Regions from separate parts of the Streptomyces sp. NPDC098101 genome, predicted to be linked through region 2. Evidence: riboswitches for the same ligand, from Rfam matches in the RefSeq annotation. Region 2 holds a riboswitch; the other holds the start of a gene.
The links. Region 2 has a riboswitch for cobalamin ahead of ACIQVI_RS04075 (prenyltransferase/squalene oxidase repeat-containing protein). Riboswitches for the same ligand answer to the same signal wherever they lie in the genome.
Positions count from the first base shown of each region.

Region 1: linked by a shared signal. The riboswitch ahead of ACIQVI_RS01335 (ABC transporter substrate-binding protein) and the one ahead of ACIQVI_RS04075 (prenyltransferase/squalene oxidase repeat-containing protein) in region 2 are both predicted to bind cobalamin.

Region 1 is NZ_JBIWAS010000001.1:306,958-321,599, forward strand. It holds gene ACIQVI_RS01275 (SDR family NAD(P)-dependent oxidoreductase) at 1-92, shown strand, start outside; gene ACIQVI_RS01280 (TetR family transcriptional regulator) at 217-888, shown strand; gene ACIQVI_RS01285 (zinc ribbon domain-containing protein) at 1,074-1,460, shown strand; gene ACIQVI_RS01290 (electron transfer flavoprotein subunit alpha/FixB family protein) at 1,546-2,502, opposite strand; gene ACIQVI_RS01295 (electron transfer flavoprotein subunit beta/FixA family protein) at 2,541-3,326, opposite strand; gene ACIQVI_RS01300 (acyl-CoA dehydrogenase family protein) at 3,363-4,514, opposite strand; gene ACIQVI_RS01305 (ScbR family autoregulator-binding transcription factor) at 4,639-5,322, opposite strand; gene ACIQVI_RS01310 (ScbA/BarX family gamma-butyrolactone biosynthesis protein) at 5,453-6,397, shown strand; gene ACIQVI_RS01315 (NAD-dependent epimerase/dehydratase family protein) at 6,415-7,431, shown strand; gene ACIQVI_RS01320 (SDR family NAD(P)-dependent oxidoreductase) at 7,542-8,306, shown strand; gene ACIQVI_RS01325 (TetR family transcriptional regulator) at 8,396-8,989, shown strand; gene ACIQVI_RS01330 (cold-shock protein) at 9,255-9,437, shown strand; cobalamin riboswitch at 9,534-9,653, shown strand; gene ACIQVI_RS01335 (ABC transporter substrate-binding protein) at 9,740-10,801, shown strand; gene ACIQVI_RS01340 (FecCD family ABC transporter permease) at 10,798-11,856, shown strand; gene ACIQVI_RS01345 (ABC transporter ATP-binding protein) at 11,853-12,734, shown strand; gene ACIQVI_RS01350 (radical SAM protein) at 12,647-13,933, opposite strand; gene metE (5-methyltetrahydropteroyltriglutamate--homocysteine S-methyltransferase) at 14,093-14,642, opposite strand, start outside.
Region 2 is NZ_JBIWAS010000001.1:1,009,517-1,024,158, reverse strand. It holds gene ACIQVI_RS04120 (hypothetical protein) at 1-289, opposite strand, end outside; gene ACIQVI_RS04115 (protein kinase) at 531-2,654, opposite strand; gene ACIQVI_RS04110 (hypothetical protein) at 3,025-3,225, shown strand; gene ACIQVI_RS04105 (MauE/DoxX family redox-associated membrane protein) at 3,378-3,905, shown strand; gene ACIQVI_RS04100 (TlpA family protein disulfide reductase) at 3,996-4,586, shown strand; gene ACIQVI_RS04095 (ABC transporter ATP-binding protein) at 4,595-6,643, shown strand; gene ACIQVI_RS04090 (S26 family signal peptidase) at 6,698-7,144, shown strand; gene ACIQVI_RS04085 (isocitrate lyase/phosphoenolpyruvate mutase family protein) at 7,245-8,006, shown strand; gene ACIQVI_RS04080 (SMI1/KNR4 family protein) at 8,104-9,885, shown strand; cobalamin riboswitch at 9,976-10,129, shown strand; gene ACIQVI_RS04075 (prenyltransferase/squalene oxidase repeat-containing protein) at 10,267-11,907, shown strand; gene ACIQVI_RS04070 (flagellar hook-length control protein FliK) at 12,019-12,555, shown strand; gene ACIQVI_RS04065 (cobalamin-binding protein) at 12,630-13,544, shown strand; gene cobF (precorrin-6A synthase (deacetylating)) at 13,615-14,406, shown strand; gene ACIQVI_RS04055 (DUF6059 family protein) at 14,403-14,612, opposite strand.

The DNA.
Region 1 (14,642 bases), 700 kb from region 2:
ACGCCCGGCTGGTCACGATGATCGCCGAGCACGACTACCTCAACGGCGAGACGATCCGCATGGACGGTGCGCTCCGGATGTCCGCGCGCTGAGCCTCCGTACCCTCGGAAAAGCACTGGGTGCCGGATTCGTCCGGCACCCAGTGCCGCGCGAATGCGTTCCCAATGCTAGTTTCGACCCATGGGAACAGCGTCGACGAACTCAACGAAGCCCGTGATGCGGGACTCCCTCATCGCCGCGGCCTTCCAGCTCTTCCTGGAGCGGGGCTACGAGCAGACCACCGTCGACGACATCGTGACGCTCGCGGGCGTCGGCCGGCGCTCCTTCTTCCGGTACTTCCCGTCGAAGGAGGACGTGGTCTTCCCCGACCACGAGCAGTGCCTCGACGACATGACCCGCTTCCTCGCCGCGAGCGCCGACTCCGACGACCCGATCGCCCGGGTCTGCGGCGCCGCCCGGCTCGTCCTGCGGATGTACGCCGAGAACCCCACGTTCTCCGTGCAGCGCTACCGGCTCACCCGCGAGGTGGCCGGGCTCCGCACGTACGAGCTGTCGGTGGTCTGGCGGTACGAGAAGACCCTCGGCGACTACCTGCGCACCCGCTGGGCCGACCGCAGGGACGGCACCCTGCGCGCCAACGTGGTCGCGGCGGCCGTGGTCGCCGCCCACAACCACGCCCTGCGCCACTGGCTGCGCTCGGGCGGCGAGGGCGACCCGCTGGCGGCGGTGGACGAGGCCCTGGAGTTCGTGCGCGCCACCTGGAGCCCGGCCCCGGCCGTCGACCTCCCGGCCGAGGAGACGGAGGACGTCGTCGTGGTCATCACCAAGCGCTCCACCCCGATGTGGCGCGTGGTGCGCGAGGTGGAGTCGAGCCTCGGCGAGGGCTGAGGGAGGCCCGGAAGGCGCCCGGAAGACGCCCGGACGCCGTTCTGGCGCCGCCCGGACGGCGTCCGAAGGCGCCCAGGGATCTCAGTATCTCCAATTGAGGGAACTCAGGTCTTTATTTGATGGCACTCAGTGCCATATCTTTGCTCCATGCACGGTCGAGCCGCCGAGTGCAAGGAGAAGGCATCGTGTTCCACACGGGACTGAGGAGCGGGACCGCCGTCCAGGCCGACGAGTCGGACCCCGACTCCGAGCTCTACTTCCAGCGCTGCCGCTGGTGCCACACCACCACGTTCCAGCGACTGCTCTGTCCGACCTGCGGGTCGACCGACCTCGCGCCCGAACTCAGCGGGGGCGAGGGCGTGATCTCCGTACGGCGCGGGGTCGCCGCGGCCGACGCCGACCTCTGGCCGGTCCACATGACGGAGGGCTTCGTGGTCCGCTGCCGGGTCGACGGACCGCCGCACGCGGTGCGCCCCGGGGTCCGGGTCAAGCTCTCCTCGGGCGTCGGCGTCTCCGGTCGCCGGCCGGTCGTCCGGCTCTGCGAAGAGGTCCCGCTCGACGGCTGGATGTGAGCCGGGCCCCGGTCCCGCGTCACGCGAAAGGGGCGGGTGGGTGGCACTCTGTGCCACCCACCCGCCCCTTTCCGCTGCCGGAAGGTCAGCGGGGACCGATCTCGTCCGTCAGCTGCGGCAGCACCTCGAAGAGGTCGCCGACCACGCCGTAGTCCACGAGGTCGAAGATCGGGGCCTCGGGGTCCTTGTTGACCGCGACGATCGTCTTCGACGTCTGCATCCCGGCCCGGTGCTGGATCGCGCCGGAGATGCCCGCCGCGACGTACAGCTGCGGCGAGACCTGCTTGCCGGTCTGGCCCACCTGGTTGGCGTGCGGGTACCAGCCGGCGTCCACGGCCGCGCGGGAGGCGCCGACGGCCGCGCCGAGCGAGTCGGCCAGCTTCTCGACGACCCCGAAGCCCTCGGCCGCGCCGACGCCGCGGCCGCCGGAGACCACGATCGCGGACTCGGTCAGCTCGGGACGGCCGGTGGAGACGCGCGGGGTGCGCGAGACGACCTTCGCCGCGTTGCCCGTGAAGGCGACCGAGACGTTCTCGACCGTGCCGGCGGCCGGGGCGGCCTCCGGGGCGGCCGAGTTCGGCTTGACGGTGACGACCGGCACGCCCTTGGAGACCGTCGACCTCACCTGGTACGAGGCGGCGAAGACGGACTGGGTGGCGACCGGGCCGTTCTCGCCGGCCTCCAGCTCCACGGCGTCGGTGATCAGGCCGGAGCCGAGGCGGAGCGCGACACGGGCCGCGATCTCCTTGCCCTCGCCGGAGGAGGTCACCAGGACGGCGGCCGCCCCCTTCTCCCGGGCGAGCTGGGTGAGCGCGTCGACCTTCGGCACGACCAGCTGGTCGGCGAACTCGGCGGCGTCTGCCACGTACACGGTGGCCGCGCCGTACTCGCCGGCGGTGGCGGCGATCGAGGCCGCGGCCTCGCCGGCGCCGAGGACGACCGCCGAGGGCTCGCCGATGCGGCGGGCCAGGGTCAGCAGTTCGAGGGCCGGCTTGCGGACCGCACCGTCGGCGTGGTCCACGAGAACCAGGATCTCAGCCATGATTCGTTGCTCCTGTGTGGGTGTCTGGCCGGGGCGGGTCAGATGAACTTCTGGGCGGCGAGGAAGGCGGCGAGCTGCTTGCCGCCGTCGCCCTCGTCCGTGACGATCGTGCCCTGGGTACGGGCCGGACGCGGGGTCGCGGAGTCGACCAGGGTCCAGGACCCGGCGAGGCCGACCTCGTCGGCGTCGACGTCCAGGTCGTCCAGGTCCAGCTCCTCGACCGGCTTCTTCTTGGCGGCCATGATCCCCTTGAAGGAGGGGTAACGCGCCTCGCCGGACTGGTCGGTGACCGACACGACGGCCGGCAGCGGGGCCTCCAGGAGCTCGGTGGCGGCGTCGCCGTCCCGGCGTCCCTTCACGGTGCCGTCCTCGACGGAGACCTCGGAGAGCAGGGTGACCTGCGGCAGGTTCAGCCGCTCGGCGAGCAGTGCGGGCAGCACGCCCATCGCGCCGTCCGTCGAGGCCATGCCGCAGACGACCAGGTCGAAGCCGGTCTTCTCCAGGGCCTTGGCGAGGATCGCGGAGGTGGCGAAGACGTCCGAGCCGTGGATGGACTCGTCGTTGACGTGGACGGCCTTGTCGGCGCCCATCGACAGCGCCTTGCGCAGCGCGTCCTTGGCGTCGTCCGGGCCCACGGTCACGACGGTGACCTCGGCGTCGTCGGACTCCTCCGCGATCTGCAGGGCCTGCTCGACCGCGTACTCGTCCAGCTCCGAGAGCAGACCGTCGACGGCCTCGCGGTCGGTCGTCAGGTCGTCGGCGAAACCGCGGTCGCCGGTCGCGTCGGGGACGTACTTCACACAGACAGCGATCTTGAGGGTCACGGCCTGTCTCCTTTCAACGGGTCAACGGTCTGGTGGTTACGGGAGGTTGCGGGCCATGACGATGCGCTGGACCTGGTTGGTGCCCTCGTAGATCTGGGTGATCTTGGCGTCGCGCATCATGCGCTCGACCGGGTAGTCACGGGTGTAGCCGTAACCGCCCAGGAGCTGGACGGCGTCGGTGGTGACCTCCATGGCGACGTCGGAGGCGAAGCACTTGGCCGCCGCGCCGAAGAAGGTCAGGTCGCCGTCGACGCGCTCGCTCTTGGCGGCGGCCGCGTAGGTGAGCTGGCGGGCCGCCTCCAGCTTCATGGCCATGTCGGCGAGCATGAACTGCACGCCCTGGAAGTCGGCGATCGGCTTGCCGAACTGCTTGCGCTCCTTGACGTAGCCCTTGGCGTAGTCCAGGGCGCCCTGGGCGATGCCGATCGCCTGGGCGGCGATGGTGATGCGGGTGTGGTCCAGGGTCTTCATCGCGGTGGCGAAGCCGGTGCCCTCGGCGCCGATCATCCGGTCGGCGGGGATGCGCACGTTGTCCAGGTAGACCTCGCGGGTCGGCGAGCCCTTGATGCCGAGCTTCTTCTCCGGTGCGCCGAAGGAGACGCCCTCGTCGTCCTTGTCCACCACGAACGCGCTGATGCCCTTGGAGCGCTTCTCCGGGTCGGTGACGGCCATCACCGTGTAGAACTGCGACACCCCGGCGTTCGTGATCCAGCGCTTCACGCCGTTGAGCACCCAGAAGTCGCCGTCGCGGACCGCGCGGGTCTTCATCCCGGCCGCGTCCGAACCGGCGTCCGGCTCCGAGAGGGCGTAGGAGAACATCGCGTCGCCCTTGGCCAGCGGGCCGAGGAACTTGGCCTTCAGCTCCTCCGAGCCGGACAGGATCACCGGCAGCGAGCCCAGCTTGTTGACCGCGGGGATCAGCGAGGACGAGCCGCAGACCCGGGCGACCTCCTCGATCACGATCACGGTCGCCAGCGCGTCCGCGCCCGCGCCACCGTACGTCTCGGGCACGTGCACCGCGTGCAGGTCGTTGGCGACCAGGGCGTCCAGGGCCTCCTGCGGGAAGCGACCCTCCTCGTCCACCGCAGCCGCGAACGGGGCGATCTTCGCCTCCGCGAGCGCACGCACCGACTCCCGGAGCATGTCGTGCTCCTCCGAAGGACGGTAAAGGTCGAAGTCCTTGCCCATGATGTGGAGCTCCCCTAGACGCTTGTGGCACTGAGTACCCTCAGCAAAGCACACTCAGTGCCACAAACGCCAGAGCGCCCCGACGCGTCACGCGTCGGGGCGCTGCGCGGGCCGTGCGACCGGCCTACGGGCGGGCGCTTTCCGCGAGGTTCTCCTCGTTGTGCCGGAGCCGGCTCGCGTCGTATTCGGCGGCCAGCCGCCGCGCGCGGCTCTCGGTCATTTCCAGGCGGATCAGCACGGCCGGAGTGCATATCGTCGGCATGACGTGCCGGAGCAGGACCAGAACGCGATGGGTGAGGTCATTCCGGTCGCACAGGATCTGGGACATCGTCTGGATTCCGGCGAAAGCGCCGGAGAAGAGCTCGGCCGTATCCGTCACGTCCACGTGGACGAGGATCTCCCCCTGCGCCTTCGCCACCATCAGGGCCTCCGACACCTGGTCGATCCAGGCCCGGAAGGGAGCGGCCCGGTCGATCCCCGTGGCGCCGCTGTCCAGCGCCAGCGCGACGCTCGCCCGCACCAGGGGGTCGCGCTGCAGCCGGTGGGCCAGCAGGAAGCCCTGGTCGACCAGCTCCTGCACCTTGACGTCCTGCGGGGTCAGCGGCTCGTCGAGCATCTGGGCGTCGAGCACGCCGAGGGCCAGCTCCTCCTTGGAGGCGAAGTGGAAATACAGCGCCCCCTTGGTCACCCCGGCGCGCACCAGGATCTCCCCGATGGTCGTCCGCTCGTAGCCGCGCTCGGCGAAAACGGCCGCGGCCGACTCCAGAATCGTCCGCCGGGTCCGGATTGCACGCGCTTGCTGCGCCAAGGCGCCTCCCGCTGTCTCGCTGTCTGTGCTCAACGTGTGACATGAAGCATTGAAAAGAAAACCGCGCTCTACGTACCCTACGCCGGACGGATTTGCCGTCCGGGGTGTGCAGGAAGTGCGAGGGGGAGCGATGGAACAGCACCACCGAGGAGTGACGGCACCCGTCCCCGGGGAGTTCGTCCACCGGCACGACCCGGCCGACATCATCCCCACGGGCTGGACGCGGTCACGGGAGAACCGGTTCTCCGTCTCCGCCCGCTGGCCTGCCTCCCATCCCTTCTTCTCCCCGGCGGCAGGGGACCGGCACGACCCGGTCCTGGTGGCCGAGACGATGCGTCAGGCCACCATGCTCGTGGTTCACGCCGGGCTCGGGGTACCCGTGGACGATCAGTTCGTCATGTGGGACCTGTATTACACCGCCGACCCCGAGGCGCTCGCCCTCGACGGCACCCCCCTCGCCCTCACCGCCGACCTCTCCTTCCCCGGCTACGACGGGCGCGCGGGCCGGGTGCGGAACCTGTGCGTCGACGTCGTCCTGAGCCGGGAGGGCCGCCGGATCTCGACCGGCGGCGGCACGATCCGCTGCACCTCGGCACCGGCCTACCGCAGGATGCGGGGCGAGCGCATGGCCGCCCTCGGCCGCCCGGTCCCCCTCATACCGGCGGTGGCCCCGCACCTGGTCGGCCGCGAGGACGCCAAGGACGTCGTCCTGGGCCCCGGCGACCGCCCCGGCCGGTGGCAGCTGCGGATCAACACCGCCCACCCCACGCTCTTCCGCCGCCCGAACGACCACGTCCCCGGGATGCTCCTGCTCGAAGCCGCCCGGCAGGCGGCCATGCTGGAGACCGGCAGCACCGCCTACCTCCCCGTCGGCACGGAGCTGTCCTTCTCGCGCTACGTGGAACTCGACGTCCCCTGCTGGATCGAGGCCGAGGTCGTGCCCGCCCCCGGCCGGGGGGCGACCACCGTCCGCGTCACCGGCCACCAGGACGGCGGCCCCGTCTTCCGCTGCACACTCACCTCCCCGTGCCGGGAACCCGTGGCGGCGGGCCCCGGCGCCCGGCTCGCGGGCTGAGCGGCCGGACGGGAACGATGGCTCCTCGCATCCTCATCACCGGCGCGTCCGGGTTCGTCGGCGGCCGGGTGGCGGCCGCCGCCGCGACGACGCCCGGGGCCGGACACGTACGCCTGCTCGCGCGCGGCCCGCTCGCCGTACGGGAAGGCACCGCACCGGAAAGCGCCGCCCCGGAAAACACCGCACCCGAAAACACCGCCCCGGTGGTCGAGACCGTCCCCGGCGACCTCCGCGACCCCGACTCCCTGCGCCGGGCCTGCGAGGGGGCGGACGTCCTGATCCACTGCGCCTCCGTGATCGGCGGCGACGAGGAGACGGCCCGCGCCGTCAACGACGAGGGCACCCGGGCCCTGGTCGACGCGGCCGTACGCGCCGGGGTGACCAGGATCGTCGCCCTGAGCACGGCCTCCGTCCACGGCCGCGGCCCCTTCCGCGCCGCCGCCCCCGGCACCCTGCCGATCGCCCCGGTCTCGGCCACCAGCGGCACCCGCGCGGCGGGTGACCGGCACGTCACGGAGGCCGGCGGGACCGTCCTGCGCCCCCACCTCGTGTACGGGACCGGGGACCGGCAGCTGCTGCCCGGCCTCGTCAAGCTCCTCGGCGCGCTGCCCGGCCCGCTGCGCGGCGCCACCTCGCTGCACTCCCTGGTCGAGGTGGGAAGCCTGGCCCGGGTCCTGCTCGCCGCCGCCCTCTCGCCGCACACCCGGCCCGGCCCGTACCACGTGAACCATCCCGATCCGGTGACCGCCGGTGAAATCCTCGCGGTGGGCGAGGAGTTGCTCGCCCACCGGGCCGGACCGCGCAGGGGCCCGGCCCTCGGCCTCGCGGAGGCGCGCGCCCTCCTGGCGGCCCACCCCTTCGCCGTCCACCACCTCGACATGCTCGCCGCCGACCACTGGTTCTCCGACGACCGGCCCTGGCGGGAGCTGGCCGTCGACCCGGGGCCGGGCTTCGCCGAGGGGGTCGTGGACCACCTGGAGTGGTACCGGCATACGCTCGACCCGGCCCCGGCGGCCGGACGCCGGCCCTCCTGACCGGCCCCGGCCCCGAGCCGGCCGAAGCGAACGCACCGAACGAACCGAACGCATCAAACGCATCAAACGCACCGAACGCACCGAACGCACCGAGAGAAGGCACCACCGACATGTCCGCGCTGGCCGGCAGAACCGCGATCGTCACCGGGGCGAGCCGGGGCATCGGAAGGGGCATCGCCCAGCGGCTCGCCCGGGACGGAGCCCTGGTCGCCGTGCACTACGGCAGGGACGAGGAGGCCGCCCGCGAGACGGTGGCGGCCGTCGAGCGCGAGGGCGGCCGGGCCTTCCCGTTCCGCGCGGACCTGGCGGAGCCGGACGCCGTCGACGTCTTCTACGCCGCCCTGGACGCGGGCCTCGCGGAGCTGGGGGAGGGGCCCGGGTTCGACGTCCTCGTCAACAACGCGGGCGCGAGCGGCTCCGGCCGCATCCACCAGCTCAGCCCCGAGGTCTTCGACCGGCTGTTCGCGATCAACGTCAAGGCCCCGCTCTTCCTCATCCAGCGGGGCCTCGACCGGCTGCGCGACGGCGGCCGGATCGTCAACATCTCCTCGGCGGTGACGCGGCACGCCTTCCCGGACTCCGTCACGTACGCCATGACCAAGGGGGCCGTCGACACGATGACCCTCGCCCTCGCCAAGGAGCTGGGACCCCGGGGGATCACGGTCAACGCCGTGGCCCCCGGCTACATCGCGACGGAGATGAACGCGCGGCGCCGGACGACGCCCGAGGCGAGCGCCGCCCTCGCCGCGCTCTCGGTCTTCAACCGGATCGGGACCCCCGCCGACGTGGCGGACGTGGTCGCCTTCCTCGCCTCCGACGACGCCCGCTGGATCACCGGCCAGTACGTGGACGTGACGGGCGGCACCGCGCTCTGAACCCGTGCGGAGGAGGTCGCCCGTCCCCTTCGGAGACCCCTTCCGCACCCCTCCTCGGGGCGGTTCCCGGTGGATAAAGTGGGGGCACGATGACACGTTTCCGCGAGAGCGTCCGGTCCCTGCTGCGCGAGCAGGTGCTCGACGCCGCCTACCGCCTCGTCGCCGCCGAGGGGTGGAGCGGGCTGCGCATGACCTCCATCGCACGGGCCGCCGGCATCAGCCGCCAGACCCTCTACAACGAGTTCGGCGCGAAGGAGGCCATCGGCAACGCGCTGGTCCAGCGCGAGCTGGAGGGCTTCCTGATCGGCATCGAGCGCGAACTCGACGCACATCGAGGGGAGTTGGAGGCGGCCGCGGCGGCCGGCGTCGGCTACACGCTCCAGCAGACCGTGGACAACCCGCTCATCAAGAGCGTCCTGGTCGCGGCGCGGGGCGGCGAGGACGACCTCCTCGCCTATCTCACCACCCGCGCGGAGCCGGTCTTCGGCACGGCGATGGCGATGCTCGACGCGTACGCGACCGAGGCCTGGCCCGACGTGGACGAGGAGTCGCGCGGCCTCGCCGTCGAGACGGTCGTGCGGCTCACCGTCAGCCACATCGTCCAGCCGGTGGCCCCGCCCTCGGAGACGGCGGCGCGCATCGCCAGGATCACCACGAGGATCGCCTACCCCGGCGGCCCCTGAGACGCCCCGCCCCGCGCCGGACGCACGACGAGGCCCGGTGCCGAACACGGGGGATCTTCGGCACCGGACCTCTGTTGAATATTCTACGAGACCGCCGGGGGTGCTCGCACCCGCCCCGGCGGCCGGTTCCGACGGGCGAAGCGCGGGCCGACGGGGTACACCTCCCCTGAGACGCGGACACGGCCGGACCCGGCCGGGGACACCCCTCGCCCGCGTCCCCGACGCCGAGGAGGAGGCCGCCGTGGAAGGCAGGAGCAAGGGATTCGTGCATTCCTTCAACCGTCTCGGGGGATACGGGTTCGTCGTCCCCGTCGGCTCCGAGGACCAGGTCTGGTTCAGCGCGGAGGACATCGAGGACGAGAGCCGCACCGTCTCGGAGGGGCAGCAGGTCTCCTTCGTCCTGGTCCTCGGGGACGGCCGCTTCGAGGCCAAGGAGCTGCGCGTCTGACGCCCCCCGCGCCCCGGGGCACGCCCCCGGGCCGGTGGTACTGTGCCGAGGCCAGTCGCACCTTTGTACGCACCCGAACGGGTGGGTGCACGGGTCAGGGAATCCGGTGCGAGACCGGAACTGACGCGCAGCGGTGAGGGTGACGGGCGGAGCATCGGCCACTGGGCGGCGACCCGGGAAGGCGCCCCGTCCGGCCGACCCCGAGTCCGAAGACCTGCTGGCGGCCCCGGCGGCACACGCGCGCCCGGGGAGCACCGTACGACAGGCTCCGCGCATGAGCCGTGGCCGCAGAAGGAAGTCCCGTGCCGCTCGCACACCCCGTCCGCTCCGCCGTGCTGTTCCTCACCGGAGCCCTGCTCCTGACCGCGACCGGCTGCGGTGGCGGGACGACCCCCGCACCCGACCGGCCCGCGGGCGGTGCCGGGAAGGCGAAGGCCGGACACCCCGTCGTCCTCGACGACAACTGCGGACGGCCCGTCCGCGTCGAGCGCGCGCCGGAGCGGGCCGTCGCCCTCGACCAGGGCGCGGCGGAGATCATGCTCTCCCTGGGCCTCGCCGACCGCATGGTGGGCACCGGCACCTGGACGGACCCCGTCCTCAAGGGCCTGGAGAAGGAGAACGCGAAGGTCCCGCGCCTCGCCGACCGCTACCCCTCCTTCGAGAAGGTCCTCGACACCGAGCCCGACTTCGCCGCCGCCTCCTTCACGTACACCCTCGGCAAGGGCGGCGTGGCGACCCGCGAGCGGTTCGAGGAGCTCGGCGTCCCCACGTACCTCTCGCCCACCGACTGCGTCGGCAAGGACAACAGCGGCGACGGGGACGGCGTCCGCGTCCGGCCGCTCACCATGGAGACGGTCTACGGCGAGATCCGCGACCTGGCCCGGATCTTCGCCGTCCCGGAGCGCGGCGAGAAGCTCGTCGCGGAGCTGAAGGCCCGCGTGACGAAGGCCGCTTCGGGCGGGGACTTCAAGGACGCCACGGTCCTCTACTGGTTCGCCAACGCCGAGGCGCCCTACATGGCGGGCTGCTGCGGCGCCCCCGGCATCGTCTCCCGCGAGCTCGGCGCGAAGAACGTCTTCGACGACACCAAGGAGGAGTGGCCCCAGATCAACTGGGAGACCGTCGCCGACCGCGACCCCGACGTCCTCGTCATCGGCGACCTCACCCGCCGCTCGCAGTCGGCCGAGAGCGCCGCCAAGAAGATCGAGTTCCTGGAGTCCGACCCGGTCACCCGCAGCATGACGGCGGTCAAGAACAAGCGGTACGTGCTCCTCAGCGGCCAGGCGCTCAACCCCACCGTCCGCACCGTCGAGGCCGTCGAGAAGGTGGCGGCCGCGCTCCGCTCGTACGGTCTCGCCAAGTGACGCCCACGGCCGCGAAGCCGTCCCCGGCGCGCGCGGGAGCGGCGGTCCTGCTCGGGACGGCGGGCGGGCTCGCGCTCCTGGCCGCGTCGATCGCCGTGGCGATCACCATCGGCCCGGCCCGCATCGGCGTCGCCGACGTCTGGTCGACGGTCGCCGCCCACCTCGGCGGCGGCACCCCGGCGCTCTCCCCGATCCGGGACGGCATCGTGTGGGACCTGCGGCTGCCCCGCACCCTCCTGGCCGCCGTCTGCGGCGCCGGGCTCGCCCTGTGCGGCGCGGTGATGCAGTCGCTGCTGCGCAACCCGCTCGCCGACCCCTTCGTCCTGGGCGTCTCCTCCGGCGCCTCGACCGGCGCGGTCGCGGTCGTCGTCCTCGGGATCGGCGGGGGCCTCCTCTCCGTCACCGGCGGGGCGTTCCTCGGCGCGGTCTGCTCCTTCGCGCTGGTGCTGCTGCTCAGCCACACCCTCGGCGGCTCCACGGACCGCGTGGTCCTCTCCGGCGTCGCCGCCATGCAGCTCTTCTCCGCCCTCACCTCCTTCGTAGTGATGACGGCCGCCGACGCGGAGACCACCCGGGGCGTCCTCTTCTGGCTGCTCGGCTCGCTCGCCGGGGCCGGCTGGACCGACGTGTGGGTGTGCCTCGGGGTCCTCGCGGTGGCCCTGACGACCTGCCTCGGGTACGCGCGGACGCTGGACGCGTTCGCCTTCGGCGAGGAGGCCGCCGCGTCCCTCGGCGTCGCCGTCGCCCGGACCCGGCTCGTCCTGCTGTGCGTCACGGCCCTCCTGACGGCCGCCCTGGTCTCCGCCGCCGGGGCCATCGGCTTCGTCGGGCTCGTCCTGCCGCACGCCGCCCGCGCGCTCGTCGGCCCCGGCCACGCCCGGCTCCTGCCGGTCACCGCCCTGGCCGGAGCGGTCTTCCTGGTCTGGGCCGACACCCTCGCCCGCACCGTCCTCGACCCCCAGGAGGTCCCGGTGGGCGTGGTCACCTCGCTGATCGGCGTCCCGGCCTTCGTCCTCGTCCTCTACCGCACGCGCAGCACGAGGAGCACGCGATGACCCCCACCCGAAAGGACGCGGGCCTGCGCGCCGACCGGGTCTCGCGCACCGCCGGCGGCGTCCTCGTCCTCGACGGCGTCAGCGTCGCCCCGGTCCCCGGCACCGTCACCGGCCTCCTCGGCCCCAACGGCTCCGGCAAGTCCACGCTCCTGCGGCTGCTCGCCGGAGTCCTCGCCCCCGACTCCGGGGTCGTCACCCTCGACGGCGATCCGCTCGCCGGACTCGGCCGCAGGACCGTCGCCCGGCGCCTCGCCACGGTCGAGCAGCAGTCCGACACCCAGACCGACCTGACCGTCCTCGACGTCGTGCGCCTCGGCCGCGTCCCGCACCGCAGGGCCTGGACCCCGCCCTCGGCGGCCGACGAGGCCGCCGTCCGCTCCGCCCTCGCCCGCACCGGGCTCGCCGACCGCGCCCGCCAGCCCTGGCGGACCCTCTCCGGCGGCGAGCGCCAGCGCGTCCAGATCGCCCGCGCCCTCGCCCAGGAGCCGCGCGAGCTCCTCCTCGACGAGCCCACCAACCACCTCGACGTCCAGCACCAGCTGGACCTCATGGAGCTGGTCTCCGGGCTTCGCCTGACCGCCGTCGTCGCCCTGCACGACCTGAACCTCGCGGCCGCGTACTGCGAGCGGCTCGTGGTCCTCTCCGGCGGCCGCGTGGTCGCCTCGGGCACGCCGGACGAGGTGCTCACCGAGGAGCTGATCGCGGACGTCTACCGGGTCCGGGCCGCCGTGACGCACCCGGACCCCGGCGGCCGCCCCCACGTCCGCTTCCTGGGGACGGCCGGACCGTCCTACTCGCCTTCGCCGGGCTCCGGCGCCAGCGCGTCCATGAAGGAGCTGACCGAGAACACCGCGCGCCCGGGACCGGCCGGCCCGTAGCCGGGCGGGGCGGTGAGGCCGTTCTCCCGGAGCGTCTCCGTGTACGCCTCCAGGAGCCGCAGGTGGTACTCCAGCGGGGCGCCGTCCGGGTTCTCGCGGCCCAGCGGCGTCGTCGGCTCCGGGCACCAGGTGGTGAACCGGGGCGTGATCCCGCGCGACATGAAGAACCGCAGCCCCTCCCGGGTCGAGGCGATGGCCTCGTCCACGGTCAGGAAGCCCGTGGGGCGCGCCATCTCGACCCCGGCGACGAAGTTCGGGATGACGTTGCGCGGCCCGAAGACCTCCGCCGAGTCCAGGATCCGGCGGTGCCACTCGTCCCGGCCGATGTAGCGCTCCTTGCCGGGACAGTACAGCTCGAACAGGCGCCGGTCCCACACCTCGTAGTTCGGGTGGTAGATCCGGATGCCGTAGTCGTGGAAGCGCTGCACGTCCGCCTTGGGCAGGGCCTGCGCGACGACCTTGCCGATCCAGCGGCCCGGGAAGCGCTCCTCGATCGCCTGCGCGTACTGCCCGTAGAAGTCGGCCTCGTCCTTCCCGCCGACCTTCGAGGTGACGGCCCCGCCGGTCAGGGTGTAGGCGGTCGAGGCGCGGGCCGTGTCGTGCCGGTCGATGATCTCCAGCGCCTCCAGGACCTCGTCCACCGGCTTCACCCCGGTGTACGGGCGGCCCGCCGCCTTGTGCTGGCGCCAGTTGTGGTTGATGTCGCAGTACTGGCACTCCTCCTTGGCGCCGAAGTACTGGCACACCCGGAAGACCGTCAGGTAGATCAGGTAGCCCCACTGGATCGTCGGCGCCACCTCCATCACGGACTTGCCGTTCGACAGCGGGTGCCGGTAGTACTCCGGCATCGGCGGCAGGCCGACGTCCGCGATCCGCGCCCCGTCCAGGAACAGGGCGAGCGCCCCGTCCCCGTCCGGCGCGACCCGGTACGGCGAGGACGGGTTGACCCGCACCGACACCACCGTGCGGCGCAGCCCGTACGGGCCGCCGGTGAGCACGATCTCCTCCGGCGGGCGGTTCAGCGCCGCCTCCCCGAGCTCCGGCAGCGTCCGGTGGTCGAAGGAGAAGATGAAGTACGACTTCGGCTTCACCTCACCCCCCTCGTTGCCGGACAGGGCGGAGGGGTCGAAGGCGACCCCGCCGCGCAGCAGGTCCTCCTTGAGCACGGCCTCCCGGGGAATCCCGGGGAAGCGCTCCATGAGGGACTCCACGACGGACGTGCGGGTGGGTGCGACGCTGCTGGACACAGGCGGATCTCCGGAGGTGAGGGGCGATGCCGACGTGTACCCCACGCTACGCGCGCACACCCCCGGGGCGTCGGCCGGGGTTCCCGGCCCCGGCCCCGGGGGCGCGCACCGTCACGCGCCGGACAGCTCCTCGCGGACCGTCCGGGCGGCGGCGACCAGGTTCTCCAGGGAAGCCCGGGTCTCCGGCCAGGCGCGGGTCTTCAGACCGCAGTCCGGGTTGACCCACAGCCGCTCGGCCGGGATCGCCTCCAGGCCGGTGCGCAGCAGGTCGGAGGCCTCCTCGGCGCTCGGCACCCGGGGCGAGTGGATGTCCCACACCCCGGGCCCGGCCTCGCGCGGGTAGCCGTGGGCGGCCAGCTCGCGGGCCACCTGCATGTGGGAGCGGGCCGCCTCCAGGCTGATGACGTCGGCGTCGAGGTCGTCGATGGCCTGGACGATGTCGCCGAACTCGGCGTAGCACATGTGGGTGTGGACCTGGGTGTCCGGCCGCACGCCGCTGGTGGCGAGCCGGAACGCCTCGGTCGCCCACGCCAGGTACGCCGGGCGGTCGGCGGCCCGCAGCGGCAGGGTCTCGCGCAGCGCCGGCTCGTCCACCTGGATGACGGAGGTGCCGGCCGCCTCCAGGTCGCCCACCTCGTCGCGCAGGGCGAGGGCGACCTGC
Region 2 (14,642 bases):
CGTCCTCGTTCCCCTTCCGCTTGCTCAGGACCGCGAAGGAGCGGGGGTACGGGCGGTCCGGGTCCACGGCCGGGATCAGGAACCGGGGCCGCGCGAAATGGGTCGCCGTGTCCGTGGTCCCCGCCTTGCGGTGGATGGCGTACGCGGCCAGCGACTCCTTCAGGAGGACTCCGGCCTGCACCTTCCCGATGGCCGAGCCGTCGAGGGAGGCGTCGGCGGCCGCGTTCACGCGGTCGTACTCCTCGAAGACCTTCTCGGCCTCGGCGGACGGGACGACGGGTGCCGACACGGGGGTGGTCCGTGCGGTCCCGTCGCTGCGCGGAGGTTCCGCTTCCGAGGTGCAACCCGCCGTCAGCCCCGCGAGGAGGGCCAGCCCTCCGGCCACCGACCGCCGCACCCCATGACTTCTCACCACGTTCACACTCCCCCGTACGCTCCACCAGAATCGCTCCAGCCTACGGAAGTTGAAACGTGCGGTGCGTCAGACGTCCCCATGTTCGGCTCGTATCAGGGGCCTTGGGACTTCCGCGTCAGCCCGTCGACGTGGGCGTGGGCGTGGGCGTGTGGACGTACCCGGGCGGGTTGTGGGGCGAGAAGGGCCACAGCCGTACCGAGGTGTCGTCGCCTCTCGTGGCCAGTCTTTTCCAGTCGCGGCTGAGGGCGACCGGCACGGAGAGCCGCTCTTCGGAGATCTTCGCCTCTCCGGTGACGGCCCGGGCCTTGGTGGACCACAGGAGCAGCTTCGGGTTTCCGTCGACGTAACCGGTGGTGGCGATCGAGTCGCCGTCCGGACCGGGCATCAGCCAGTCGGTCCTCACCGTGCCGAACGGCGTGGTGGTCGCGTCGGTCCGGTCGCTCAGGCTCAGCCTGTCGCCCCCGCTGAGGACGGCGTTTCCGTCGGGCGTGAACGCCACTGACCACACGCCGTCTTCCGCGACCTTCAGTTCGGTGGGCTTCGAGGCCGCCCCCCGCTCCCACAGCCGGAGCATCCCCTCCTCCCCGCCGATGGCGAGGACCTTTCCGTCGGGGCTGAACGCGAGGGCCGCCACCGCGTCCCAGTCACGGCCCACCGTGCCGACGAGCGTGCCGTCGGAGGTGTTCCAGAGCAGGACGTCGCCGTCGCCGCCGGTCGCGAGGATCCTGCCGTCCGGGCTGAACGCCATCGGGTACGAGATGGGACCACGACGGTCGAGGGTGCGCGTGAGGGTTCGGGTCGCCACGTCCCAGAGGTGCACACGGGGTATGGGGCCGTCGGTGCCGGTGGCCAGGGTCCTGCCGTCCGGGCTGAACAGGACCCTGCGCACCTCGATCGGGTAGTCGTCTTGGGCGGGGTCCGGGGGCATGACGAGGGTGGCGGCCAGGGTGCGGGCCTTCACGTCCCAGAACCGTACGGTGTCGTCCTCGCAGCCCCCGGCGAGGAGGGTGCCGCCGGGGTCGAAGTCCAGGGACAGCACCCGGTTCCGGGCGCCGGTCAGCGCGGTCCACGGCGGAGGCGTCCCGGTCTCGTCCCCGCCGAACCGCTTCACGGCGAGCGCGGACGCTCCCCCCACCGCCGCGAGCGCGGCCAGTCCGCCCAGGAGGACGGCGCGACGGCGTGGGCCGGGCGGGTCCGTGTGACGCGAAGTGTCCGCGAGCGCGCCGGGAACGGCGGACGCCGTGGGCAGGTCGGCGAACCCGTACGCGGCACCGGCGCCAGCACCGGGTGCAGGCGCGGAGGCGGGCACAGATCCGGGTGCGGAGGCGGGTGCGGGTACGAAGGGAGGCGCGGAGGCGCGTACGGGAACGGCGTCCGCGACCACCGTCGGCGTACGCGCGGGCGTCGCGGGCCCTCCGGCCGCGCCCCCGAGGGCCCGCAGCCTCCGTGCGGCGGTCCGGGCGTCGGGGCGTGCCGCCGGGTCCTTGGCCAGGAGTTCGCCGAGCAGTTCCGCCAGCGGCCCGGCGTGCGGGGACGCCGGGACGGGTCGGGTCAGTACGGCCGTGATGACGGCGGTCAGCGTCGGCCCGTCGAAGGGCGGCCGCCCTTCGACGGCCGCGTACAGCGTGGCGCCGAGCGCCCACAGGTCCGCCGGGGCCTCGACGCGGCGGCCTTCCAACTGCTCCGGAGGCATGAACTGCGGCGTGCCGATGACGGTGTGGGTCGCCGTCAGGTGCTGTGCGGCGTCGAGGATCCGGGCGATCCCGAAGTCGGCGATGACCGGCCGGTCCCCGGCGAGGAGGACGTTGTCGGGTTTGAGGTCACGATGGACCACCCCGGCGGCGTGGGCGTACGCGAGGGCGTCCGCGATCGCGACGCCGAGTTCCGCGACGCGCTCCCGGTCGAGGCGCCCCCGGGTCCGGACGAGTTCCCCGAGCGAGGGGCCGGCGACGAACTCCATGACGATCCACGGAACGCCGCGGTGGTGGACGACGTCGTGCACGGCCACCACACCCGGGTGCCGGAGCCGGGCCGCCGCCCGCGCCTCCCGCTCGGTCCGCGCGATCAGCTCGGCCCGCAGGTCCGGTGCCGCGTCGTCCGGCACCAGTACTTCCTTGACCGCCACTTCACGGTCGAGGCGATCGTCGTGGGCGCGCCAGACCCGGCCCATTCCGCCGCGACCGATCGCCTCGACCAGTCGGTAACGCCCACCCACAAGCTCTCCGGCCGCACTCGTCATGCCGATCACCCTAGGGGGTGCCCTGTCGGCCGGGTCGCTCCCGGGCGGCGCTGCCGCATTGTGGGCAGATCGCACCCTCCACCGACACGAAGTGGCCATTGTTTCCTGGTAGTTATCGGCCAATATGAGGTACGGACCGTTCCGCATGTCCCACCATATGGACTAGACCAATATTGATCCTCGTCCTTCCCGACCTGCGGGAGCGCGGAGACGACCTGCGGGGCCCCGGACGAACCGGTGAGGGGCGGACGCTCCCCTCGGCCCGGTTGGTCTAGACGTTTCCCAAAACCCGTCATTACGTTGTTCCACGAACGATCAAGGGAGCTCCCGGTCCCACTGTCGTCCTCACTCCCCCATCCGGAGGAATCTCATGGTCAAGGCTCTGTCCAACCTGGCGGGTCGCGCCCTCTCCCGTGTCCTGCCGCAGGAGACCGCCGCCGCGGCGTGCGCCTGCCCGGCGGGCAGCTCCAGCTGGTGCTCCGGCGAGAACCTGTACCACCGGTTCTGCTGCTCCTGGAACTGTGCGGCCGCGCCGACCTGCACCGTCACCGTCATCTACGGCGGCTGCTGACCCGGTGGTCCACCGGTAGCCCACCGTACGACCCCCGCCGACCGCTCCGGCCGTCGGCGGGGCCCCGGGCCACCGCCCACCGCTTACCGGCGTCCGCGCCGCGGGCCCTCCGCGACACCGGACGAGTGATCGAAGAACGAGGGACGAGGGACATGGAATACCTGCTCTTCGGCGCTCGATGCGCGCTGGCCGTGACCCTTGCGGCCTCGGCGATCGGCAAGCTCCGCGCCCCCGGCGACTTCCGCCGGGCCGTGCGGGACATGGACGTCGTGCCGGACCGGCTGGCCGGACCGGTCGCCGGCCTCGTGCTCGCCGCCGAGACGGCCCTGATCCTCCTCGTCTGGCTGCCCGGACGGCTCGGCGCGGCCGCGTTCGCCGCCGCCGCGCTGCTCCTCGCCGCCTTCACCGCGGTCCTGGTCGTCCTGATCCGTCGCGGCTCCGACGCGTCCTGCGCCTGCTTCGGGCAGTCGCGCACGCCGGTCGGCGCCGCCCATGTCGTCCGCAACGCCGCGCTGTTGACGATCGCCGGCCTCGGGGCCGTCGCGGCGGCCGGGGGCTCCGGCACCGCCCTGCCCCCGGAGCTGCCGGCCGCGCTCGCCGCCGCGCTGGCCGCCGTCGTCACCAGCGCCCTGCTGATCTCCACCGACACCCTGGTCGGCCTGTTCGCCCGCCCCTCCTGAACGGCCGTCACCACCACCCCGGTCACCGCCCTCCGGCAGGCCGCCGGCCGGCCTGCCCGTCACCACGCAGCGCACCGAAGTGAGGCCCCCTTGTCCGCCGCAGCCACCGTCGTCCTCTGCATCAACGCCGTGATCGGCGTACTCAACCTCTTCCTGCTCCTCGCCCTCGCCCGCCGCCTCACCGGAGGCGAGCACGCCGGACACGGTCACGGCGGCGAGGCGGCGGTGACCGTCCCCGAGAACCGCCTCGCCGACGGCTCCCCCGTCCCCGAGTTCCGGGTGACGACCCGCGAGGACGGCACGCTGACCGCCGCGGACCTGACCGGCGCCACCGCCGTCGGCTTCTTCTCCACCACCTGCCGTCCCTGCCGCGAGCAGGCGCCCGGCTTCGCCCGCGTCGCCGCCTCCCTCCCCGGCGGGCGCACCGGCGCCGTGGCCGTGATCACCGGCTCCGGCCCGGTGGCCGAGGACCTGGTGAAGCTGCTCTCCCCCGTGGCCCGGGTCGTCGTCGAGTCCGACGCCGAGAACGACCCCACGCTGCTGCCCGACATCAGCCTGACCTCCGAGGCCTTCGGGATCGTCCGCTGGCCCAGCTACATCGAGGTCGGCGCCGACGGGCGCGTCGCCAACCGGGACTCGTCCACCGAACTGTTCGCGGACTCCGCGCCGCAGACCGTCTGAGGGACACGGTGATCTCCGCCCCGCGTACGAGAGAGCCGGGCCAGTACCGCGAGGCGCTGCGCTCGGCGGTCGCCGCCTGCGCGCTGGCCTGGCGGTCGAGCCCGGGCTCCGTCACCGCGTACACGGCCGTCGGCATCGCCGGTGGACTGCTGCCCACCGCGTCGGCCCTGCTGGTGAGCGGCCTCCTGGACGGGCTCACCCGGCCCGGCTCCGCCCCGCTGCTGTCCCTGGCCCTGCTGCTCGTCGCGGCCACGCTCGGCATCTCGCTGACGGCGCCGCTCGGCGAGTACCTCCGGGGCCAGAGCACGAGGGCGCTGCGCGTACAGGTCCAGGACGAGCTGTTCGAGGGCGTCAACCGGCTCCCCGGAATGCGGCACTTCGAGGACCCCGCCTTCCAGGACCGGCTCCGGCTCGCCCAGCAGGCGGCCGGCAGCGCCCCCGACCTGCTGGTCGGCTCGCTGGTCAGCAGCGTGCAGGCGGCCGTGATGCTGGCGGGCTTCCTCGTCACCGTGACCGTCGTCAACCCCGTGCTCGGGGCCGCCGCCCTGCTCCTCGCCCTGCCCGCCCTGCGGACGCAGCTGGCCGCCGGACGACGGCGGGCGGAGGTGCTGCGCGACACCATGCACAACAGCCGCCGCGAGATGTTCTACGGCAGTCTGCTCACCGACACGGACACGGTGAAGGAGATACGCCTCTACGGTCTGCAGCGCTTCTTCACGGACCGGGCCGCCGCCGAACTGCGCACCGTCGTCCGCGCGGAACGCGCCACCGACCTGCGCAACCTCCGGCAGCGCACGCCCGATCTGGTCCTCGGCGTCGCGATCTTCGGCATCGGACTCCTGTGGGCCGTGCGCGCCGCCCGGCAGGGCGAACTCACCATCGGTGACGTGTCGGTGTTCATCGCCGCCACCGCCGGCATCCAGCGCGGCGTCACCCAGCTCGCCGGTACCGCCGCCACGGCCTTCCAGGCGTCCCTGACCTTCACGTACTTCCGCACCCTGCGCGACGTGCCCGTGGACCTCGCCCTGCCGGACGCGCCGCGCGCCGTCCCCGGGCCGCACGGCCGGATCGAGCTGCGCGACGTGTGGTTCCGCTACACCCCCCGGTCCCCGTGGATCCTCCGGGGAGTCGACCTCACCCTCGGCGCCGGCGAGGTCACCGCGCTCGTCGGAGTCAACGGAACCGGCAAGAGCACCCTGGTCAAGCTGCTGTGCCGGCTGTACGACCCGACGCGCGGCCGGATCCTGTGGAACGGCGTCGACATCCGGGAGTTCGACCCGGCGGCGCTGCGGGACCGGATGGCGGCGGTCTTCCAGGACTACGGACGGTACGACCTCACGGCCGGGGAGAACATCGGGCTCGGCCGGGTCGGCAGCCTGGACAGGGCGGACCTGGTCGCGCGGGCGGCGGGCGACGCGGGCGTCCACGACCGGCTGTCCCGGCTCGGTCAGGGGTACGACACCCTGCTCAGCCGCATCTTCGCCGCCTCCGGGGCCGCGGGCGCCGCCGAGGGCGAACTCCTCTCCGGCGGCGAGTGGCAACGGGTCGCGGTGGCCCGGGCCTTCATGCGCCGGGAGGCCGACGTGATGATCCTGGACGAGCCCAGCTCGGGCCTGGACGCCGCCGCCGAGCAGGAGATCCACGACAGCCTGCGGAGACTGCGCGCGGACGCGACGGTCCTCGTCATCTCCCACCGGCTCAGCACCGTGCGCGACGCGGACCGCATCGTCGTCCTCGACGGCGGGCGGATCACCGAGAGCGGCACCCACGGCGAACTCCTCGCCGCGAACGGCCGGTACGCGCGGTTGTTCCTGCTCCAGGCGGAGGGATACCGGCAACGGCCCGAGGGGGAGGAATCCCCTGCCCGCGCCTGTGTCGCCGACGGAGAGGAGGCCCCTGCCCGCGCCTCCACCGCCGACGGGACGGAGGTCCCTGCCCGCACCTCCGCCGCCGACGGAACGGAGGCTTCCGACCGCGCCGCAGTCGTCGACGGGACGGAGCTCCGGACGGGCGGGGACCCGCTGCGGGCCGCCGAACCCGACGCCACCGTGCGCTGAACCCGACCGACAGCCCCGCCTCCGCGGGCACACAGCAGGAAGGAACCCCGGCCGATGTCCGACCTCACCGCCGCCGCGCTCCCGGTCCTCGCGGTCCTCGGGCTCGCCGCCGGCCTGCTCGCGGCGGCCCGGCGCGCCCTCCTCGTCGTCACCGTGCGCGGAGGCAGCATGACCCCGGCACTCGCTCCCGGCGACCGCATCCTCGTCCTGCGGCGCCCGGCCCGGGGGCTGCGGGACCGTCACATCGTGGTCCTCCGCTCCGACCGCATCCCCGCCGCAGGCCGCGACGACCTCCTGGTCAAGCGGATCGCCGCCGCTCCGGGGGCGCCCGTACCGTCCCGGGCGGGCGGCCGGGGAACCGTCCCCGACGGCCACTTCGTGGTGCTCGGCGACAACCCGGCCCTGAGCACCGACTCCCGCGTGTGGGGCCCCGTACCGGCGGACAGCGTCGTCGGCGTCATGATCGGCCGCGTCGCCCGGGGCGGCCACCGGGGCCCGTGAGTCCGACGGCCGCGGTGGCGTGCGCGCCCGTCGGCGGACCGGGAGGACGGCGGCCCCGTCGGCACGTTGCCCGTGGCGATTCGGGGGTAGCGTCACCGGCATGGACTTTCGTACCACTGTCGAGCGCGCTCAGCGCCTCAAGCAGCTGCACGCCGATCACCAGCCGCTCGTACTGCCGACCGTCTGGGACGTCTGGTCCGCGCGGACGGCGGTCGACGCCGGGTTCCCCGCGCTGACGGTCGGCAGCCATCCGCTCGCCGACTCCCGGGGCGCCGACGACCACGAGGGGCAGACCTTCGAAGAGGTGCTCGCCGCCGTCGGGCCGATCATCGCGGCGGTCGACGTCCCCGTGTCCGTGGACCTGGAGGCCGGGTACGGGCAGAAGCCCGCGGACCTCATCGCCGGACTCGTCGAGGCCGGCGGCGTCGGCCTCAACGTCGAGGACACCGTCCACTCGGACGGCGGACGCGTGCGCGGCACGGAGGAGCACGCGAACTACATCGCCGGTCTGCGCGCGGCGGCCGACGACGCGGGGGTCCCGGTCTGGGTCAACGGACGCACCGACCTCTTCCTGCACGCGGAGGACGCCTCCGGTGTCCTCGACGAGGCGATCGAGCGGCTGCGGGCCCTGGAGCGGGCCGGTGCCGACAGCGTCTACCCGGTGGGCATCCAGGACGACGACGACCTGCTCACGGCGGTGATCGGCGCCGTCACCGTCCCCGTGAACTCCACGGCCCACCCCGTCAAGCACGACCTCGCGCGCTTCCGCCGCCTCGGTGTCGGCCGGATCACCTACGGTCCGCTGCTGCAGTTCGCGATGACGGACGCGATGAAGGACGCGCTCCGCCCCTGGGCGCCCTAGGGCGGCCCCCGGCGGCTGCCGGAACGAAGCGCCCCCTGCCGGAACGGCCGTTCCGGCAGGGGGCGCCACTGTCAGTGCCCGCGCCTAGGGTGCCGTCATGATCACGCTCACCGTCGTCCAGTCATGGACCCGCATCGAGGCCTGGCTCGCGCGGCACGCTCCCGTCAGCCACGGACTGCTCCGGCCGCCGGCCCGCCCGGAGGACGTCGCGGCGGCCGAACTCCGGCTCGGCCTGGCGTTCCCGCCCGACCTGAGGGAGTCGCTGCTGCGTCACGACGGGGTCATGCTCCAGGACGGAACGCCGACGCTGGGCTACTACGGACCGCTGTCCGGGGTCGAGGACATCGTCGCCAGTACCGAGTTCCTGCGGAACGTCGGCGAGGAGGTCGCCGAGGAGGAGACGGACCTCGACGAGGAGGAACGCGACCAGTACGCCTACTGGCCGCACGAGCGGCTGCTGATCACCCTGGGCATCGGCGGGCAGTCCTCCGACGGGCTCTTCGCGGTCACCCGTCCCGGGCCGCACCACGGGCGCATCGGCCGGTACTTCGACGAGAGCTCCCCGTCCTTCACCGAGTGGCCGGGACTGCGGCACGTCCTCGCCGACTTCGCCACGGCCCTGGAGAACGGCACGCCTTTCAACGGACGCGTTCCGCTCGCCTTCGAGGGCCGGCTGATCTGGGAGGACGACAGGTCGGTCGTCCCCGATCCGCTCTCCCCCCTCGCTCTCGCCGCCGGGACCGCCGAGCCGCTGCTCCCGCCCCCGGCCGAGCCGGTCGCGCCGGTCCCGGGGCCCGGCGGATCGTCGCTCGTCCTCACCTTCGGGACCCCCGCCGACCCGCCCCCCGTGCAGCCGGACGTCGTGTTCGTGGCGGGCGTCTCGCCCGAGGAGCTGCTGGACAGGCTGGGCGCGGTGCGCGCGACCACCGGACCGCGCGGCCGGGAGCAGGCGCGGCTGTCCGCCGCCTCGCCCTGGGCGGCGTGCCGCCCGATGGTCCGGGCCGGCCGGTGCGGTGACGGATGGTCGTACGCCACCCAGGAGGGCGGCGACCCCCAGTTCGGCCGCCCGGAGGTGCTGCGCCGGTTGTCCCGGGGGACCCGGGTCGTACGGCTGACGAAGCAGGCGTGCGAGGTGCTCCTCACCGTTGTGGAGGACGGTGAGGAACGGTCCGGGGCGGCCCACCGGGTCGAATCGCCCCGCGAGGACTACGTGACCGGACCCGACGGGCAGCCGCTGCTCGGACCCGGCGGGCAGCAGTGGCAGAGGATCGGCGTCGACCCCTGGCCCGGCTCCACGGCCGCGTACGCCCGGCTGCTGGCCGGCCCGGTGGCGGAGTACGGCATCGTCTGGGATCCGGCGGCGGACGGCGACGAGCCGCTGGCGAGCGCGCTGCTGCTGCCGGTCCTCGACGACCTCCCGCCGGAGCGGCACCCGGTCTCCTCGGTGCGTGACGTCGACCTCGCCGGGCTCGTCGACCGGACGCCCCCGGAGCGGTTGCGCTCCGCGATGGCGGCCCAGCTCGCCCGGCTGGCGTCCGAGACCGGCGCCGACGCCCACCCGGAGATCGCGCGGGCGCTGGAGCGGATCCTCCGGAACGAGCCGGTGGACCTCCCGGCCGACGGGGCCCTCGACCTGCGGATGAGGACCCTCGCGGCGGAGACCCGGGCCGCACGGGGGCTGCTGGACGCGGCCCGGCGCGGAGCGGACCCGGCGCCCGTCACCGGGGCCGACCTCGCCGCGTGGGCCGTACGGGACTCGGCGGCCGGGGCACTGCGCGAGTTCCTGCTGCTGCCCCTGCCGGACGCGGCGGCCACGGTCCTGAACCGGCGGCTGTCCGCGCGCTGGCGCGACGACCTCGCCGCGGACCTGGCCGGCTGACGTACCGCCGTCGAACGGGGGCGGCGGGGGTAAGGGGCGGATGTGGCGTGAAACGCACCGGGCACGGCTGGCGAGTTTCGTGTGTCCGTACATAGGATGCGGCCGTTCCGCTCGTGAGCGGACGACAACTCAATGCCCACGCGATGGGGGAAGCCGGTGCGAATCCGGCGCTGACCTGCAACCGTGAGCGGCGGAGCACCACTTGCCGCGAGTCGGAATGCCCATGGCGTGGGTGAACTGCTTCTCACTGTCATGGTCTGCAGCGCGGAGCCCGGTAACTGCCTCTGGAATCCGACGCGATCGTCCACGACCGCGCGCGGCCCCTTCCTGCGACAAGGCCCGGGAGGCTGTTGCCGACCCCTTGTCGAAGGGATCTGTGCCATGGTCGGCGTCAGACCACCGGTCAAGCTCGCTGCCGTGCTCGGCGTCTGCGGCTCGTTCTTCGCCGTCGGCGCGATCGCCCTCAGCCCCGGCGCCGCCGCCGCTCCGAGGGAGGACGCGGCCGCGGCCGCCGCCCGCTGGCAGGCGGGCGAACTCGACGGCGGCGCGATACCCGGCTTCTCCCCCGGCATGTACGACTGGGGGCTGACCGTCGACACCCTCATCGCCCTCGAGGCGACGGGCGTCGACGAGGCGGCGGCGGACGAGGTCGTCGACACGCTCAAGGCGCACGTCCGCGACTACAACAGCTACGACACCTGGGGAGAGCCCGGCCAGCGGATCTCCGGCGCCACCGCCAAGCTCCTGTACGCGGCCGTGATCTCCGGGGAGGACCCGAGCGCGTTCGGCGCGTACGACCTGCGCCGGGAGACGCTCGACCTCCTCGCCGGCCCGGAGAAAGGGCTGGAGGAGGGCCGGCTGAAGGACAAGGTCGTCGAGGGCGGCGACAGCAGCAACACCTTCGGCCAGTCCCTGGCGGTGCTCGGCCTCGCGCGCAGCGGTGACGTGCCGCAGAGCGCCGTCGACTTCCTGATCGACCAGCAGTGCGCGGCCGGCGGGTTCCGCCTCTACCCCCACGGCTTCGGCGGCGACGGCGTCGAGGTCACCGGCGACTGCGACGCCGAGGGCGACGCCGCGGTGCTCGACCCGGACTCCACCTCCATGGCCGTGCAGGCGCTGCTCGCCGCCGCCGAGGACGGCGCCCCGGGCGCCGCGGAGGCGGCGAAGAAGGGCGGCGACTGGCTGGCGGAGGTGCAGCACGAGGACGGTTCCCTGACCGGTTCGGGGCCGACCTCCTTCCCCAACGCCAACAGCACGGGCCTCGGCGGCCAGGCGCTGGCGGCGACGGGTCACCAGGCGGAGGCCGACAAGGCGGCCGACTGGATCGAGGCCCGCCGGATCACCGCCGCCGACGGGGGTGCCGCCTCGGCGGAGGCCGGCGCCCTCGCCTACGACGACGACGCGCTGGCCGGGGCGCGGGCCGACGGCATCGGCGAGTTCCAGCGCGACCAGTGGCGCCGCTCCACGGCGCAGGCGGTGCTCGCGCTGGCGCAGGTCCCGCTCGCGAAGATCGGCCTCGCGGAACCGGGGCCGGGGCCGGATCCGACCGGCGACCCGACCGGTACGCCGACCGGTACGCCGACCGACGATCCGAGCGGTACGCCGTCGGGCACGCCCAGCGGCACCCCTTCGGGTACACCGAGCGGTACGCCGTCGGGTACAGCGAGCGGCACCCCTTCGGGCACGCCGAGTGGCACCCCTTCGGGCACCCCTTCCGGCACGTCGAGTGACGCACCGTCGGGTACGCCCAGCGGTACGCCCTCGGGCACGTCCGGCACAGGCCCGGGCGGCATCCCGCCGATCGTGACCGGCGACGACCCGAGCGGCGCTCCGCCCTCGCCCGCCCCCACGTACGCGGCCGGCGCGGCCGCGCACGACGTCGCTCCCCAGGGCGGTGGCGGCGGGATCCTGGCCGCGACCGGCAGCAGGGCCGTACTCCTCGGCGGCACCGCGGCCGCGCTGGCCGCGGCGGGCTTCGCCGTGGTGCGCGCCGCCGGGCGCCGCAAGCGGACGTCGGCCTGACGGCCGCCGCGCCCTTCCCCGCGCGACCCCGTTCCGCGCCGCTCACGCGCGCGTGATTCCCCTCGGCTGCGTCGACCGTCGAGCAGCCCCGCACCAGAAGGAAGAACACCCATGACACGATCGACCTGCGGACACGTGCTGAACGCGGCGCGCGCCGCCGTGCTGTCCCTCGCGCTGGTCCTGGGCCTGACGGGCCTGGGCCTGGCCGCCGCGCCCGAGGCCACCGCCCTGAACGGCAAGGGGACGGCCGGACCCTGCCCGACCGCCACCGGCGTCACCGTGGTCGTCGACTTCCAGGAGCTCGGCGGCGGCACGGTCGTCCGCTGCGCCCCCGGCGACCAGGCCACCGGTCTCGCCGCCCTGAAGAACGCGGGCTTCGAGATCGCCGGCACCCAGCGCTGGGGCGAGGCGTTCGTCTGCCGGATCGAGGGCAAGCCCACCGCCGCCACCGAGGCCTGCGTGAACACTCCCCCGGCCTCCGCCTACTGGTCGTACTGGCACGCGCCCAACGGCGGCACCTGGGGCTACAGCCAGTCCGGCGCCTCGGGCCGCAAGCCCGCGCAGGGCAGCTTCGAGGGCTGGTCGTTCTCGCTGAACAAGACCTCCTCGACCAACCCGGCGCCGCGCGTCGCCCCCGTCCGCCCGTAACGGACACCGGGTCCGGCGGACGAGGCGCCCTCCGGAGTGCCTCGTCCGTGCCGGGCAGACCCTAGGCTCGAACCATGCGCATCGTCTCCCTGCTGCCCGCAGCGACCGACATCGTGGCCGAACTCGGTCTGGCCGCCGACCTGGTGGGAAGGACCCACGAGTGCGACTGGCCACCGGAGGACGTGGCCGGGGTGCCGGTGGTGACCTCCGCCGAGTTCTCCTCGGACGACCTGACCAGCCGTGAGATCTCCGCCGCGGTCGGCGGCGCCGCGCACGGCGGCTCCTCGCTCTACACCCTGGACGCCGAAGCGCTCGGCGCCCTCGCGCCCGAGGTCGTGCTCACCCAGGACCTGTGCGACGTGTGCGCGGTCTCGTACGAGGCCGTCTCCCGCGCGGTGCGCGTCCTCGACGGCGGGCCCCGGGTCCTCAGCCTGGAGCCCCGCACCCTCGACGACGTGCTGGACTGCCTGGTCACGGTGGGCGAGCTGCTCGGCGTACGGGAGCGGGCCGAGCGGCGGCGGGCGAACCTGCTCGACCGGCTGGCGGTGGTACGGCGCCTCACGGCGGGGCGGACCCGGCCCCGGGTCGTGGCCGTCGAATGGCTCGACCCGCTGTGGCCCGCCGGGCACTGGGTCCCCGAGCAGATCGACGCCGCCGGGGGCGAGCCGCTCCTCGCGGCGCCGGGCGAGCACACCGGCCCGATGGCCTGGGAGGCCGTCCGCGCCGCCCGCCCCGACGTCCTGCTGGTCCTGCCGTGCGGCTTCCCGCCCGGGCGGACCCTCCGGGAGCGGGAACTGCTCACCTCCCTCCCCGGCTGGGAGGATCTGCCGGCCGTCCGCGCCGGAGCGGTCTGGGTGCTCGACGGACCCGCCCACTTCAACCGGCCCGGTCCCCGCGTGGTGCGCGGGGCGGAGGTCCTGGCGCACGTCCTGCACGGCGTCCGGGCCGGGCCGCCGGTGACGGAGGCCGAGGCCTTCCCACTGGGCTGACCCGCGAAGCCTCCGCGCCCGGCCGGTCCATCCGATCCACGACGTACCCGATTCAAGGAGCAGCACGGCGTTGAGCGACACGACCAGGCACATCACGGTCATCGGCATCGGATCCGGGGATCCCGGACAGCTGACCCTCGCGGCGGTGAGGGCCATGCGCGGGACCGACGTGTTCTTCCTCCTCGACAAGGGGCAGGAGAAGTCCTCCCTCGTCCGGCTCCGGCGGGACATGCTCGACGAGCACGTCACCGGGCCCTACCGGGTCGTCGAGGCGGAGGACCCGTGGCGCGACCGCTCCCTGAACGGGTCCGCCCCGTACGCGGAGGCCGTCCACGACTGGCGCAGGCGGCGCGCCGACGTCTGCGAGCGGCTGATCCGCGACGAGTTGGCCCCCGGGCAGCGCGGGGCGTTCCTGGTGTGGGGCGACCCGTCCCTGTACGACAGCACGCTGGCGATCCTGGAGGACATCACGGCCCGGGGGAACGTGACGTTCGCGTACGAGGTGGTCCCGGGGATCAGCAGCGTCTCCGCCCTCGCCGCACGTCACCGCATCGGCCTGAACCGGGTCGGCCGACCGGTCCGCATCACCCCCGGACGGCGGCTCACCGAGACCGCCGGCAACGAGGACGGCGACATCGTCGTCATGCTCGACGCCCACGAGTCCTTCCGGCACCTCTCCGGCGACTCCACGTGGATCTACTGGGGCGCCTACATCGGCACCCCGGACGAGATCCTGATCTCGGGCCCGCTGTCCGAGGTCGCCGACGAGATCCACCGCGCGCGGACGGAGGCCAGGGAGCAGCACGGCTGGATCATGGACACCTATCTGCTGCGTCCCCGCTCCGGGGACGACACCCCCTAGGGGGTGTCGTGCCGGGACCCTCCCGTGAGGTCGTCCCACAGGGCTCGTTCCCCGGGAGTCGGCGGGAGGTGGGGGCACAGGCGTTCCGGGTGGCCGGGGGGCGGGCCGGTGGAGGGTGGGGGGTCCGGGACGTGGACCCAGAGGTGGCCGAAGGAGATGAGGGACTCCCACAGGCCCCTCAGGCAGCGCAGGGCGAACGGTGGCATCCCCGCACTGTCGGGTGGGGCGCCAAAGCG